One region of the Enterococcus sp. DJ147D b genome, then DNA from elsewhere that is predicted to be linked to it. Evidence: predicted binding sites of a transcription regulator. Region 1 holds the regulator's gene; the other holds the start of a gene.
The links. The regulator NrdR, encoded in region 1, represses ribonucleotide reductase genes. The targets are predictions, from matches to a motif close to ACACNATATATNGTGT.

Region 1 (11,251 bases):
CATACCAGCAATCGTGATGGCGGTAATTCCATCTGATGGTTCAATTGCTGCCAGACCATTCGCCAAACGAACAATAATACGCCCTTCTAAGCCATCTTTTCTAACTTGTTTTTGCGCGGACTCAAATGGACCTTTCACCACTTCACCAGCAACTGCAAACTCAATTTTTCCTTTTAGCATCAATGCAACCGGCAAATAGGCGTGATCTGAGCCAATATCTGCTAAACGCGCTTTTGCAGGAACAAATTCTCCAACAGCAGCTAAGCGTCGCGATAAATCTAAATGGTTCATAACCTCACTCCTTTTCCAATCATTATAGCATTTCCTCCATAAAATAAGGAGAGGGATAGGACAGAAAATCCTTTTTCTCGATATCCCTCTTTCAAAATTTTTATTCTTTTCACTTGAACATCGTACTATGATATCGTTCATAAGTAAGTGCACTATTTCGTTCCTTCACCCTATTGTAGCTGACAAAGTACAAGTGAAGAATTCAAGTTATCTTACTACGCTAACATAAAAACCGATTTCCCAACTTCGCCACTCCTGCGAAATTAAAAAATCGGTTGCTTAGCTCATTCAGTTATTGGATAGCCAAAACTTGAATAATTGAATTCCCTGGAATTTGTGGTGGCAACGACATTGTCATTACAGGTGTCTTAGCCAAGGTCAACTCGATCTCTGTACCTTCTGACAAAGCATCCACGCTGGGTTTGATTTTCTCTGCTGGTGCATTCAGAATGACACCGTCATGCTCAAATGATGTTCCAATATTCTCAGGATCAATCTTTGCCTTGACGTCAACTAATTTTACGCGAATGATTTGATCCTCTTCGTCGCTTTCAGTTACTTCTTCGACCGTCCCAGTAAAAACACTTTGATCATGTGTCGATGAATTAGAAGTCGTTTCAGTTGTTTGTCCATCATTCGTAGACTGATTGCCACAAGCAGTCAATAATAAAAATGTTGTCGCTAAGGTCAAGCAAGATACTATTCGCTTCATAAACCACATCTCCCGTTCTTTTATTCACTTTTAGCTGTTTCTACGGTTCTTTCCAGTCATCTCGATTTCTTTTGTTAAATAACGAATTCGTTCCATAATACGTTTAGCTTTTAATGGTTCTTCATCACCACGTTGTGTAACAGACAAATGTTTTTCTAACTCATCCATTGTAAAATTTGATGAGAAAAATGTCGGTAATTGTTCTTGCATTCGATATTGCAAAATAACACCAAATACTTCATCACGAATCCAACTACTCATTGCATCGGCTCCAATGTCATCCATCATTAAGACGGGCGAGCGCTTCACCGCATCTAGTTTGTCCGAAACTTGGTCTTTTCCAATTGCTTGCTTCATTTCAACTGCAAATGTCGGAAAATGAACAAGCGTAGTTGTATACCCTGCAACTGCTAGGTCATGTGCAATTGCACCTAATAAATACGTTTTACCAATTCCAAAGCTTCCAACTAAATATAGCCCTTTGTGGTAACCTTTAGGATCATTTGTGTATTGCTCCACAAAATTGAATGCTTCAAAAAAGGCATCACTACGGCCACTTGTTTGCTCAAATCCTTCAAATGTAGCCGTTTGTATATCTTTCGGCATATCCATTGCTTTCACACGACTACGGATTTCTTCTTGTTTTTGTCGAGCAATTAATGCTTCAGTCGGTACGTAGGTGACATCCACATAATGAAAGTTCAACACCAGTTTTGGCTCGTAGCCTGGTGCAATCATTGTTGGATCATTTTTCTGATATTTTCGCTTTTCTTGAACAAACTCATAAAGTTTTGCATAACTTTTTTCAATATCTGCTTGTGTTAAACGCTCTTGGTGTTCTGCCAAAAAAGCTTGAACATCTGAATCATTCAATACTTCTTGAATCATTTCGGCATACTTTTCTTGATAATTACGTTTGCTAATGATCTTTTTTAGCTCTCTTCCAACATCTTCCATTAGTTGTCACCCTCCTTTTTAGCAAGATATTCTTTAAAGCGACGATCAATTTCTGCTTGTTTTTCTTGACTGATTTTCTTCTCATCTTTTGGTTGATTTACCCAATCAGGTAATTTTTCTCGGCGCACATTTCGACGAGTATTTGAGTAGTTTCTCGTTTGCTTTTTCTCTGCGCTTTCTTGGCTTTTCTTTTTAATATGAGCAATAGCATCTTCCGCTGTCATGATTTTCTGTTGTGCCCATTCGTTAGCAATTGTGTTGACATAGTTTGTCCCTAAACTTGCTTGATTTTTGATGACCAATACGTAATTCAATAGCACATTGATGACACTACTTGGAAGCCCTGAGCGAGAAACAAGCTCTTGCATCAACCACGTTTCTGATTTAGATACATACCCATTTTTTTCTTTTTTGATTGACTCTAAATATTTCATTGGCGGAACACTTTGGGCCTCTTTGATTAACTGCACAGAGGCTGCAGACAGTTGTCCATGATTAGGCGCTGATTCCACCTTTTTGATTTCGGTGCTGTCTAGATTTTCTGCAGGTACCTTTAGCGTAGATGATTGACTCACAGGGTTTGCCAAAAAGATTTTTTGAAGTTCTTTCAAAGAAATTTTTTGCTCTGTGAAGTCGTACGCTTCAACGATTTTCTCACCTAAAGCTAAATCATCCAATCCATACAATTGTTGGTACATTTCGAGTTGTTTGATGGTTGGTTCATCTGGTTTGTCAATATGTTTTTTTTGCAACCAGTTTGTCAAAAAAGACCAGTCAATCGTGCTTTTTTCAGGTAACCGTTTCGTTATTGCTTGCTCAGTAAATGTTTCTTCCAGCTTCTCGATTTGCTGTTTGTCAGCGGCAAAGGATGCCTCGTTAAATTGGTACACTTCTAAAAATTTTTTAGTTTTTTTCTGATAGCCTTCTGTTGAAAGTTTTTTTGGTTCGAAATGTTTAACTAACTGATCAAAGCGACGTTGACCAACCTTTTCTAATAGTAAAAAACTTAAAACAGAATCCATAAAGAATTGTTTCACCGACATTGGTTCCAGTAATTCATACAGGAAACATGCACCTAGGCTAGGGTCTTCTTTATAATAAACATCTAATAAGCCAATTCCCTCAAGTTTTTTTCGTGCTTCGTAAAATTGAGGAATACCACAACCAAGACTACTCAATAAATCTGCGTGAAGTCCTTCTGGTCCTTGGCCAGTCTCTAAAGAAATTTCTGTCAAAAGAGTAAGATAAATACTAAGCGCTTCTCCACCAATCAAAGGTTGGTAAAGATAGAGCAACGCATTTCGATTTTCTTCTTTTAAAGGACTCCGCTTTCTTCCTTGGTAGATATTTTTTGGTTGAAGCTCTTTCCAAGCATTTTCCAAGGAAATGCCCCCTTTATTCTGTACTTTCGTCTTCGGTATCTTTAGAATTGTTATTTTCTTTTGCCTTCTCTACGATATCTTGCAACTCTTTTAAGAATACAGACATATCTTTAAATTGGCGATACACACTTGCAAAACGAATATAGGCAATTTCATCCAAATTTACAAGATCTTCCATGACATATTCCCCAATTAAATTGGTTGATACTTCGTTTTCGCCCAAACTTCGGACACGATTTTCTACATGGTTCACAATTTGCTCCATTTGCTCCATAGCAACTGGACGTTTTTCGGCTGAACGAATCAATCCTCTTAAAATCTTATCTCGATTAAACTCTTCACGCTCACCGTTTTTCTTGATAACTAGCAGTGGTGCAGCTTCGATTCTTTCAAATGTTGTAAAACGAAATGAGCAATTTTCACACTCACGTCGACGACGAATCGCCCGACCATCATCTGCTTGACGACTATCAATAACACGGGAATTATTATGTTGACATCTTGGACATCTCATTTAGTTCACCTCATGTATCATTTAAGTTTTATAAAAAGAACATTCTGCTCTTTCATAGTTAGTTGCATTATAACATGAAACTTTTATGTTAAGCGACTTTCTCAACTAAAAAGATGCAGTTTTCATCGGCCATAAAGCGTTTTTATCCATTCATCGCAAAAAAATGAGTTGTGACAAAAGTTTATCACAACTCATTTGACGATCAAAACGAAACTGTGAAAGATTTTCAACTGTTTCCTTTTGAAAACATGACTCATGTTTTCAAAAACTACAATTTTTCTTCAATACCAGTGTAATGTTTTAACCGTTGTTCTTCAATTTTTTGTTCATCAGGGATGTGTTCAGCGTCTGGGAGTGGCTTTTTTGTTCGATCAGTCATTTCTTTTTTTCGTTCTTGTGTCAGATCTTGTTGACGTGCTTCTTTTTCTGCTTGTTGATCATCTAGTTCAGCAATTCGTTCTTTATATTGGTCTGCTTTCTTTTTCCCAATCTCGGCTTGTACACGGCCTTCATTTTTTAATTCTTCTTTATCAAGTAACTCACCAATCTTTTCTTTGGCAGATCCGACAACTTTATCTTTTTGATTCTTGATATTTCCCATACAAATCCCTCCCCTTTTCTTATCTTTAGCATAACAAAAATGAACAAGATACTCAAAATATACGACTAATTGATCATTCTCATAGATGTAAAAATACTTATTTCACGTCTTTGATGACTTGTAAGCAAAAAAAGCATTAAACTAAAAAGCAAAGCACTCCGTTTAGCTAACGAAGCACTTTGCTTTTGTATTTTTAATCTGTTATAAAGATTGTTGCTTTAGCCATGACTCGACTTGTTGGACTAATTCTTCTTTTGTTCGAGTATTATCAAACAAAATATCCGCTCGTTCTTTTTTCACTTCGATTGACCACTGCGTCTTTATTCGTTTTAATGCTTCAGTTTCTGTTAATTGATTTCGTTTCATCAATCGTTCAAGCTGAATCGCTTCTGTAGTATAAACAACTGCTACAGCATCCATGTAACGTTCATAGTGCCCTTCAAACAGTAAAGGAACATCAACAACAACTAAGGGATTCTGTCTTTTTTTCTCAGCAATTTGTTGTTTGATACGTCCACGGATAAACGGATTCAATACACGATTTAAGGTTTGCCGCGATTCATCGTTTGCAAATACGACAGTACCTAATTTTTTACGATTTAGTGTACCATCTTCATTCAAGATTTCTTTGCCAAATACTTCAACGATTGCCATCAAACCATCAGTTCCAGGTTCGACAACTTCTCTTGCCACTACGTCACCATCAATTACTGGAATCCCATGTTTTTTAAAAACTTCAGCTGCTGTACTTTTACCTGTTGCAATACTTCCAGTTAAACCTAAAACGAAACCTACTTTGGCAATTTTAGTTGCTGACATTTTGGACAATAATGAGTCCCCCTTTGTGCAACTTTTATTTTGACAATTGGTGTTTGACAACGGACACATGGATGGCCTGTTTGACCATAAACATGAAGGGCCATTTGAAAACTACCCGCTTCTCCAAGCGCATTGAGATAGCTACGAATCGTTGTTCCACCAGCTTCCACTGCTCGCCCCAATACATCAATAATTGCTAATCGAAGTGTCTCGATCTCTTTTCTTTTTAATGTATTGGCAGGCTGTTCTGGGTGGATTTTCGCTTCCCATAATGCTTCATCCACATAAATATTTCCTAAGCCCGTTACTAAACGCTGATCTAACAGTAACGGTTTGATTGCTTTGTGTGATTTTTTAAGACCTGATTCAAATGCTGATAAAGTAAATAAATCTGGTAGTGGTTCTGGACCTAATTTCATGATTCCACGATAAGTATCACTTTGTCCTTTTGACACTAGCGTCATCCGCCCAAATTTTCGAACATCATTATAGCGAAGCTGACTGCCATCATCAAAAAAGAAAATGACATGAGTATGTTTATCTAATGGTTGATTTTCTTCTACAAAAGAATATTTTCCTTCCATTCGCAGGTGAGAGATCAACTCATAATTGGTTAAATGAAAAATCAGAAACTTCCCTCGGCGTCCAATTGATTCAATGGTTTCGCCAATCAATGTTGCCTCAAAAATCGGTGCTTCTGGTTGTTCAATAATTTTGGGCCACAAGACTTGCACTTTTTGGATCTTTTTTCCTGTGACCAAACGTTCTAGCCCTTTACGGACCGTTTCAACTTCTGGTAATTCAGGCATGTTTCTTCTTCACCTTTTTCTTTTTTATTTTGCTTCGTACCATGTTTTTCCCCAACTACTATCAGTAATCAATGGCACATGAAGCGAAACAGCATTTTCCATCACTTCTTTGACTAATCGATCTAATGTTTCTAATTCGTGTTCTGGAACTTCAAAAACTAATTCATCGTGTACTTGTAATAACATTGTTGCTTCTAGTTTTTCATCTTTCAATCGTTGCGCCAAATCAATCATCGCGATTTTTAAAATATCAGCTGCACTACCTTGGATTGGTGTATTGATAGCCGTCCGTTCTGCAAATGAACGCAAGTTAAAGTTTCTTGAATTGATTTCTGGTAAATAGCGCCGACGATGATACAGTGTTTCCACGAAGCCTTGATCTTTTGCTTCACGAACAATACGCTCCATGTATGACTTCACACCAGGATATTTTTCAAAATACGTGTCGATATATTGTTGTGCCGCTTTTCGAGAAATACCAAGATTTTGTGACAAACCATAATCTGAGATGCCATACACAATTCCAAAGTTAACGGCTTTTGCTTGGCGACGCATATTTGGTGTTACATCTTCTGCTTTTTCAATCCCAAAGACACGCATTGCTGTACTTGCATGGATATCTTGCCCTTCCAAAAAGGCTTCTTTCAGATGTTCATCATCAGAAATATGTGCTAATACACGTAGCTCGATTTGAGAATAGTCAGAAGAATAAATCAACCAATCTTTTTTTCTTGGAACAAATGCTTCACGAATTTTCCGACCTTCTTCTAAACGAATCGGAATGTTTTGCAAGTTTGGATCAACCGAACTCAAGCGGCCAGTTTGGGTTAGTGTTTGAACATAACGAGTATGCACTTTCCCATCTGATTGAATCACTTTTAATAGTCCTTCTACATAAGTAGATTGAATTTTTGCAATTTGACGATAGACCAAGATGTCATCAACGATTGGTGCTTGTTCTCTTAATTGTTCTAACACATCAACCGCTGTTGAGTAACCCGTTTTAGTTTTCTTAATAACGGGAAGACCCATTTTTTCAAACAAGATAACACCTAATTGTTTAGGTGAATTTAGGTTGAATTCTTCGCCAGCTTCCGCATAAATTTTTTCTTCAATTTCTTTTAGACGTTCTGAGAACTCGATCTTCATTTCCTGTAGACGAGAAGCATCGACTTTGATTCCACTGATTTCCATTTCTGCTAAAATCTGTGACAATGGCAGCTCCATTTTATAAAACAAATCTGCTTGATTTTTTTCTTCTAATTCTTTGTTCAAGATTGGTGTCAGTGCGTTGATTGCCGCCACTTTACGTGCAAGATGCGCAAAGAAAACTTCTTCCTCTTCAGGCAACCCCTTTTTCGCACCTTTTCCATAAACTGCATCATCTGATTGGATCTCTTGATAACCATAATGTGCAGCTACACCTTCGATATCGCTACTTTTATCATTAGTATCTAACAAATAAGAGCCCAAAAGAACATCGAAATCAATCCCTTGTGTCTTACCCGTGTAACGATTTAAAGCCACATACGTCCTCTTTGCATCGTAAACTTTTTTCAGACGTGTTCCGTCACTCAACCAATCTTCAAATGCTTCACTTTCGAAAATACCAAGGTCATTGGTCACATAAATTTTTTCTTTTGTTCCCCAAGAAACACCAACAATGTCTTCTGTATGATAATTTTCCCCTAACATTTCGACATACAGTGCCATATCTGTGGTAAACATTTCTGGTTGATAATCTGTCACTACTTCAAATAGAACATCTGATAGCTCTGGTTCTTCCTCATGAATATCAAGCTTAGCCAAAAATTGCTTAAATTCCATCTCTTGATAGAATGGTACTAATTTTTCTAAGTTTTTTCCTTCATATTTCAATGAGTCAATCGCAACATCAACAGGTGCATCCGTATTGATTGTCGCTAATTTTTTGGACAGAAAAGCTTGTTCTTGATCATTGATCAGATTTTCTTTCATCTTGCTTTTTTTCATTTCAGTAATATGTTCATAGATTCCTTCAACCGAGCCATATTCTTTGAGTAATTTGATCGCTGTTTTTTCACCAATTTTGGTTACACCGGGGATATTATCAGAAGCATCACCAGCTAACCCCTTCATGTCAATGATTTGTTTAGGTGTCAATCCGTCATACTTTTCAGCAATATGTTCGGGTGTATAACTTTCAATGTCGCTAACACCCTTCACAGTAATATCCACCTTGACATCATCCGTAGCTAATTGTGTCAAGTCTCGATCCCCTGAAAGAATAACAACATCAAATACTTCTTTATCTACTTTTTCTGCCAACGTACCAATAATATCATCGGCTTCATAATTTGGTAGTTCATAATATTTTACACCGAGCCCTGTTAACAATTCACGAATGTAAGGCATCTGTTCTTTGAATTCACCAGGTGTTTTTGAACGTCCACCTTTATATTCAGCGTACATTTCTGTACGGAAAGTTGTTTTTCCTGCATCGAAGGCAACTAATACGTGTGTCGGTTGTTCTTTTTGCATCACATTCTCAAACATTGTATTAAAAGCGTAAATTGCATTGGTATGCAATCCATTTCGATTTTTAAAACGTTCTAGTGAATTATGCAACGCAAAAAATGCGCGAAAGGCGACACTGTTCCCGTCGACCAATAATAATTTATTTTTTGTCATGTCAATTAGCTCCTCATCCGTAAAGTTCTTATTTATTCTAACAAAGAATGTCTTGGAAAGCGAAAAGAAAAAACGGATAGGAGAAAATGTTTATCTCCTACCCGCCTCAATGTTAAAAATTAATTGTTTCTTCCGAAAATTCGTAAAAATGCAAGGAACAAGTTGATAAAATCTAAATACAATTGAAGAGCCATAAACACTGCCACGCCACTGTTTGCAGTTCCATTACTTTGAATATAGACTTTACGAATATTTTGATTATCATAAGCAGTGATTCCAGCAAAGATCAAAACTAACAAGATTGAGATGAAGAAATCTACTGCACTACTATGAAGCAAGAAAATATTGACAAACATAGCAATAATCACACCGATCAATGCAGCTAATCCTGCACGACCAACCCCACTCAAATCTTTTTTAGTAACCATGCCTACAACTGACATACCGATAAACATACCTGTTGCCGTCAAAAATGCTTGCGTAATTGTTCCTATATCATAAAAAGCAAGTGTCACAGCTAATACCAATCCATTTAGTAATGAGTAGGCGATGAAACCTCCAATCGCTAAACTTGGATTTTTTTGTGCCTTCGCACTTAGCACCAACACTAAAATGATTTGAACGATCCAAAGTCCTATAAAACCTAATGGAAAACCATTAATAAATGCTGCCACTTGTTGTGGAAAAACGGATAGTGCTAAATATGAAGTCAATGCACTTAACGCCAATCCTACTCCTAAGTAGCCATACACTTTAGAATAGAAACGATTGATTCCTTCATTTGCTACGCTTTGATTATTCATTTAATTCACCTTCACTTTCAAATTCAATTTCTAGTTCTGGATCAGCAGGTGGCTGAACCATCACCACAGCGTCGAGTACGCGATTGCCTTCGCTATTTTCTGCTTCAACAGAAATCGTAACGACGTCTTTCATTTTGTCTACTTTTATGACCTCAAATTGGAAAGTCAATGTTTCGTAGTGGAAAACTGGTTCAATAAAATTAACAGAAAAATTCACAACGTGCGAGCCTGGACCAGGTAAATGCTTAGAAACAGCACTTGTAATGATACCCATTAACATCACAGATGGCACAATTGGTTGTTGATACTCTGTTTTTTGCGCAAAATCATGTTGAATATATAATGGATTCGCATCATTTGTTAATCCTAAATAAAGCAACAGCTGATTGTCTTCAATTGATTCTGTTAAAGACAACGAGTCGCCTTCCTCTAACTCATTTATTGTTTTTCCTAATTTTCTCGGTTTACCTATATTCAAAATAGAAACCCTCCAGTTTTATTTTACTCAAGAACAATTGTACCAAAACCAAGCAAAAAGGCAAGTTATGAAAACTACGCTTTTTGTATACAAGAAAGCAGCCAAAAAGACAAAACTTTTTTGGCCGCTTTTGATTGATTTCGCCATTTGTTAATGATTACAAGACGTTTCTTGTCGTGTTGCTCAATAGTTTTTCATAGGCTTGTTCAAATTTTTGAACATCACCAGCTCCCATAAAGATAACAACTGCATCATGGTAATCTAACAATGGTGAAACGTTATTTTCTTTCAGAACTTGACCACCCTTTTGAACTTTTTCACCAAGGTCTTCGATCTTAACATCCCCTTGTTTCTCACGAGCTGAGCCAAAAATATCACACAAGTATACGTGGTCAGCTAAGTCTAATGCTTCAGCAAACTCATCCATCAACGCAATAGTTCGCGTAAATGTATGTGGTTGGAAGACAGCAATAATTTCTTTATCTGGATATTTTTGACGTGCACCATCAATCGTTGCACGAATTTCTGCTGGATGGTGTGCATAGTCATCAACAATTGTCATATCTGAAACGATTTTTTCGCTAAAGCGGCGTTTTACACCAGGGAAAGTCAACATTTCTTCTGATACTTCTTTAAGATCTAAGTCTTCAAAGTAAGCAACTGCAATGACACTTAAAGCATTTAAAATATTATGTTTTCCAAAAGCTGGAACCACAAAATGGCCAATAAATTCATCTTCATGGTACACATCAAAAGCTGAACCAGTTGTTGTACGCTCAATATTTCGTGCTTGGATATCATCGTTATCACTAATACCATAGTAATAAATCGGCACATCTGCCTCTAATTTTCTTAGATATTCATCATCGCCATACGCAAAAATGGCTTTTTTCACTTGGTGCGCCATTGTTTGGAATGCACTGTATACATCTTCAATGCTTGTATAGTAATCAGGATGATCAAAATCAATATTTGTCATAATCACATAATCAGGTGAGTAAGCTAAAAAGTGACGACGATATTCGCAAGCTTCAAATGCAAAAAATTCTGCGCGTGGATCGCCATGTCCAGTACCATCACCAATCAGATAACTAGTTGGGCGAACACCTGTCAATACATGCGAAAGTAACCCAGTTGTACTTGTTTTACCATGTGAACCAGTTACTGCAATACTTGTATAGTTTTGAATAAAATCACCAATGAAATCATGGTAAC
Region 2 (4,030 bases), 1.1 Mb from region 1:
TTCATAATCGCTTGTTTTAACTCTTCCCAATCTTGTGCAGTTGGGACGAAGATACCTTCAAATAATGCTTTTACTTTTTCCGATTTTGGTTGGAACTCGCCAGTGATATATTTGTCAAAGTAAGTACCATTCGCATAGTCTGATTTTTCAAAGTTGTGGAAAACTTCCTTACGTTCACGAGCAATTTGATTACTTTCAACTAATGTCCAGTAATTCAACAACATGAAATAGATATTGGTAAAGTCTAACGAATCTTCAGAACCATATTCCATTTGTTCTTTTGCAAAGTAAGTGTGTAAGCCCATTGCGCCTAGTCCAATGGTATGATTTAGTTTGTTTCCATTTTGGATTGGTGGCACAACATCAATATCAGAAGCATCTGTAATGTATGTTAGGGCACGAGTCATTGTTCGAATCGATTTTCCAAAGTCGGGACTATCCATCAAGTTAACAATATTCGTTGAACCTAGATTACATGAAATATCTGTTCCTAACACTTCGTACTCTTGCTTGCCATTGATAACAGAAGGTGTTTGGACTTGTAAGATTTCAGAACATAGATTACTCATGATGATTTTGCCGTCGATTGGGTTTTCACGGTTCGCTGTATCAATATTGATGATATAAGGATAACCAGATTCTTGTTGTAATTTTGAAATTTCATTTTCTAAATCACGTGCTTTGATTTTTTGCTTACGAATATTAGGATTTGCTACTAAGTTATCATATTCTTCCGTGATATCTACATAAGAAAATGGAACGCCGTATTCTTTTTCTACACTATAAGGACTAAATAAATACATTTCTTCGTTTTTACGAGTCAATTCATAGAACTTATCTGGAACAACAACACCAAGAGAAAGTGTTTTGACACGGATTTTTTCATCAGCATTTTCTTTTTTGGCAGATAAAAAGGCAACGATATCTGGGTGGAAAACGTTCAAATAAACCACACCAGCACCTTGACGTTGACCTAATTGATTTGAATAACTAAAGCTATCTTCGAATAATTTCATGACAGGAACGACACCACTAGCTGCTCCTTCATATCCTTTGATAGGGGCACCTGCTTCACGTAAGTTGGAAAGAGTAATCCCTACACCGCCACCAATACGAGATAATTGTAGAGCGGAGTTGATTGATCGCCCAATTGAATTCATATCATCAGTCACTTGTGTTAAGAAACAAGAAACTAACTCGCCACGACGTTTACGCCCAGCATTTAAGAATGAAGGAGTTGCGGGTTGGTAACGTTGATGGATCATTTCATCTGCTAAAGCTAATGCAAGTGCTTCATCACCATTTGCAAAGTATAAAGCATTGAAAGCTACACGATCTTCATAAGATTCAAGATAAGCAGAGCCATCATTTGTTTTTAACGCATATTGAGAATAAAATTTATAAGCTGCCATAAATGACTTAAAGGTAAAGTGTTGGTCTGCCAAAAATTGGTACAACTTTTCAATAAATTTATCAGAATATAATTGGATAAATTCTGCTTCGATATATTGATTTTCAATCAGATAATCGATTTTTTCTTTGATTGTTGGAAATATCATTGTATTTGGTTGCACATTTTCCTCAAAAAAAGCTGCAAGAGCTTCTTTATCCTTGTTCAAAGGAATTTGACCGTTAACTGGTCGGTTAATCTCGTTGTTTAACTTAAAGTAACTGACATCTTTTAAATTTTTAAGACTCATAAGTACGCCCAACCTTCTTTTCTTTTTGTTTAGTTTTGGAGAATCGTGCTTTAAAAAAGGATTTGGGGCTTTTGGTCGAGCCGTCAAATCCAAGTGTGCTACCTATTTTTAGTTGATAGACAAATTAGCTAGCTAATTTGCGTAATTGATCTGGACGAAAGCCAATAACTGTTTCAATTTCAGAAGTTGTCACAGGGACGCTTTGGAATCCTTGTTCTTTCAACCAATTGATTGCTTCTGGTTTTTCATCGATATTTACTTCTTCAAAATCAATTTTATTATCAGCTAAAAAGCGTTTGACCATTTTACATTGCATACAGTTGTTTTTAGAAAAAATTTTTACGTTCATTCTTTCTGCCTCCTCATAACATATTCCGTCGTTATCTATAATCAATAGTATAAAACTCTTAGTAAAAAAGTCAATTAAGAAACACTATATATTGTGTTGTGGAAACTGTGGAATACTAAGTTTTGTGTTTTTTGAAAAACAATTGAAAGCAAGCATCAGTAAGGAAAAAACCATAATCAAGTAAAAAAAAGCTGTGGATAACCGCTTAAAAAGAATTTTTTTCCATCAAATTAAAATAATTTATAACAAAAGTGTAATCTTTCACAATGATAATTGACTTTCTCAATTGATGGAGTTATTCTTGTTGAGAATGATTATCAATCGTTAATATGTTCAATAAAAATAAATAGAAACAAAAAGAATGAAATCATTTCCCTACATGATTTTTTTCACAAGAAAGGATTTCGGATGGAAACTTTAGCACAAGCAAAACAGAATTTAGTTTACCAAATTGTCAAAATCCAGACAAAAGAGTCTGTCAAAAATCATTTACAAAATTTAGGAATCATTCCAGGAACCAAAATTGTTGTTGTGAATTTTTCAGGGGAAAATGCAATTCTACTATTAAAGAACAATCGAATTGCAGTCAATCGAGAATTATTAGCGCAAATCATTGTGAAGAAGCCAGAATCATTAGCTGAAGCTTGGACATCCCTTGATCAACTAACTGTTGGTGAAAGTGCGACAGTGGTTGCTATTCATGGGCAAGGTGCAGTGAAACGACGTTTAATGGATATGGGTGTGACTAAAAATGTTCGAGTTGTGATTCGGAAGTTAGCACCATTGGGCGATCCACTCGAGATTACTTTACGCGGATATGAATTAACATTGCGAAAAAAAGAAGCTGAATTGATTCTTGTTCAAAAGGAGCAAAGTGAATGAGTATTGAAGTTGCGTTAGTTGGTAATCCTAACAGTGGGAAGACAAGTCTATTCAATGCGCTGACGGGAGCCAATCAATATGTTGGAAATTGGCCAGGAGTGACAGTCGAAAAAAAATCAGGTAGCCTGAAAAAACATCCAGCCATTCATATTCAAGATTTACCCGGTATTTATTCTCTCTCACCGTACACACCTGAAGAAATGGTTGCCAGAGAGTATTTGATTCATGAACGTCCAGATGTTGTGTTGAATATCGTAGATGCGACGAATCTGGAAAGAAACCTCTATCTAACTACGCAGTTACTTGATTTAGAAATTCCAGTGGTTGTCTGTTTAAACATGATGGATGTGGTCAAAAAAGAAGGAAAAACAATTAATCTGGAAAAATTGTCTTATGGTTTAGGTGTGCCAGTTATTCCGATGAGTGTTGTCAAAAACCAAGGACTTGAGCGTGTTTCAAAGTTGTTAACTACTCGAGAAACTTTTACCATACCAGAACCGTGCGAGTACGATCCGCGATTGGAAGCAGCATTAAATGAAATTGAAGATGTCTTGCATTTTGATTTCACAATGAAAAACCAACGTTGGTATGCCTTGAAGTACTTTGAACGAGAAACATTAGCTAGTTCTGAATTAGTGTTAACAACGCAACAAACAAAAGAAATTGAAGAGCTGATCCAGTTAACAGAAAAAATTTTTGCAGAAGAAAGCGAAACGATTCTCGTCAATGAAAGATATGAATTTATCACACAGCTAACAGCTTTGAGTATGGTAACGGTTGACTCCTTCCAATATTCGTTAAGCGACAAAATTGATCGAATCGTAACGAATCGTTGGTTGGCGTTACCAATCTTTGCGCTAGTGATGTGGTTTATCTATTATTTAGCCATTCAAACAATTGGAACGATGGGCACGGACTGGATCAATGATACATTCTTTGGCTCATGGGTACCGGAAACAGTTGGAAGCTGGTTACAGGCTGCTCAAGTCGCAGACTGGATGCAACAACTCATTTTGAATGGAATCATTGCTGGTGTTGGTGCAGTGTTAGGCTTTTTACCACAACTGATGGTTCTGTTTCTCTGTTTAAGTTTTCTTGA

Region 2: a site for NrdR is predicted at 2,131-2,146, ahead of nrdH (glutaredoxin-like protein NrdH). Genes of this name have one in related genera too.

The regions. Positions count from the first base shown of each region.
Region 1 is NZ_CM177104.1:1,138,377-1,149,627, reverse strand. Features, by position in the region: gene AC4BD1_RS05525 (tRNA (adenine(22)-N(1))-methyltransferase) at 1-291, opposite strand, end outside; gene AC4BD1_RS05520 (hypothetical protein) at 584-1,003, opposite strand; gene dnaI (primosomal protein DnaI) at 1,034-1,960, opposite strand; gene AC4BD1_RS05510 (replication initiation and membrane attachment family protein) at 1,960-3,342, opposite strand; gene nrdR (transcriptional regulator NrdR) at 3,356-3,856, opposite strand; gene AC4BD1_RS05500 (CsbD family protein) at 4,125-4,457, opposite strand; gene coaE (dephospho-CoA kinase) at 4,659-5,276, opposite strand; gene mutM (DNA-formamidopyrimidine glycosylase) at 5,249-6,085, opposite strand; gene polA (DNA polymerase I) at 6,110-8,755, opposite strand; gene AC4BD1_RS05480 (Bax inhibitor-1/YccA family protein) at 8,875-9,558, opposite strand; gene AC4BD1_RS05475 (MaoC family dehydratase) at 9,551-10,036, opposite strand; gene murC (UDP-N-acetylmuramate--L-alanine ligase) at 10,194-11,251, opposite strand, start outside.
Region 2 is NZ_CM177104.1:2,270,651-2,274,680, reverse strand. Features, by position in the region: gene nrdE (class 1b ribonucleoside-diphosphate reductase subunit alpha) at 1-1,700, opposite strand, end outside; gene nrdH (glutaredoxin-like protein NrdH) at 1,825-2,049, opposite strand; gene AC4BD1_RS10710 (FeoA family protein) at 2,458-2,931, shown strand; gene feoB (ferrous iron transport protein B) at 2,928-4,030, shown strand, end outside.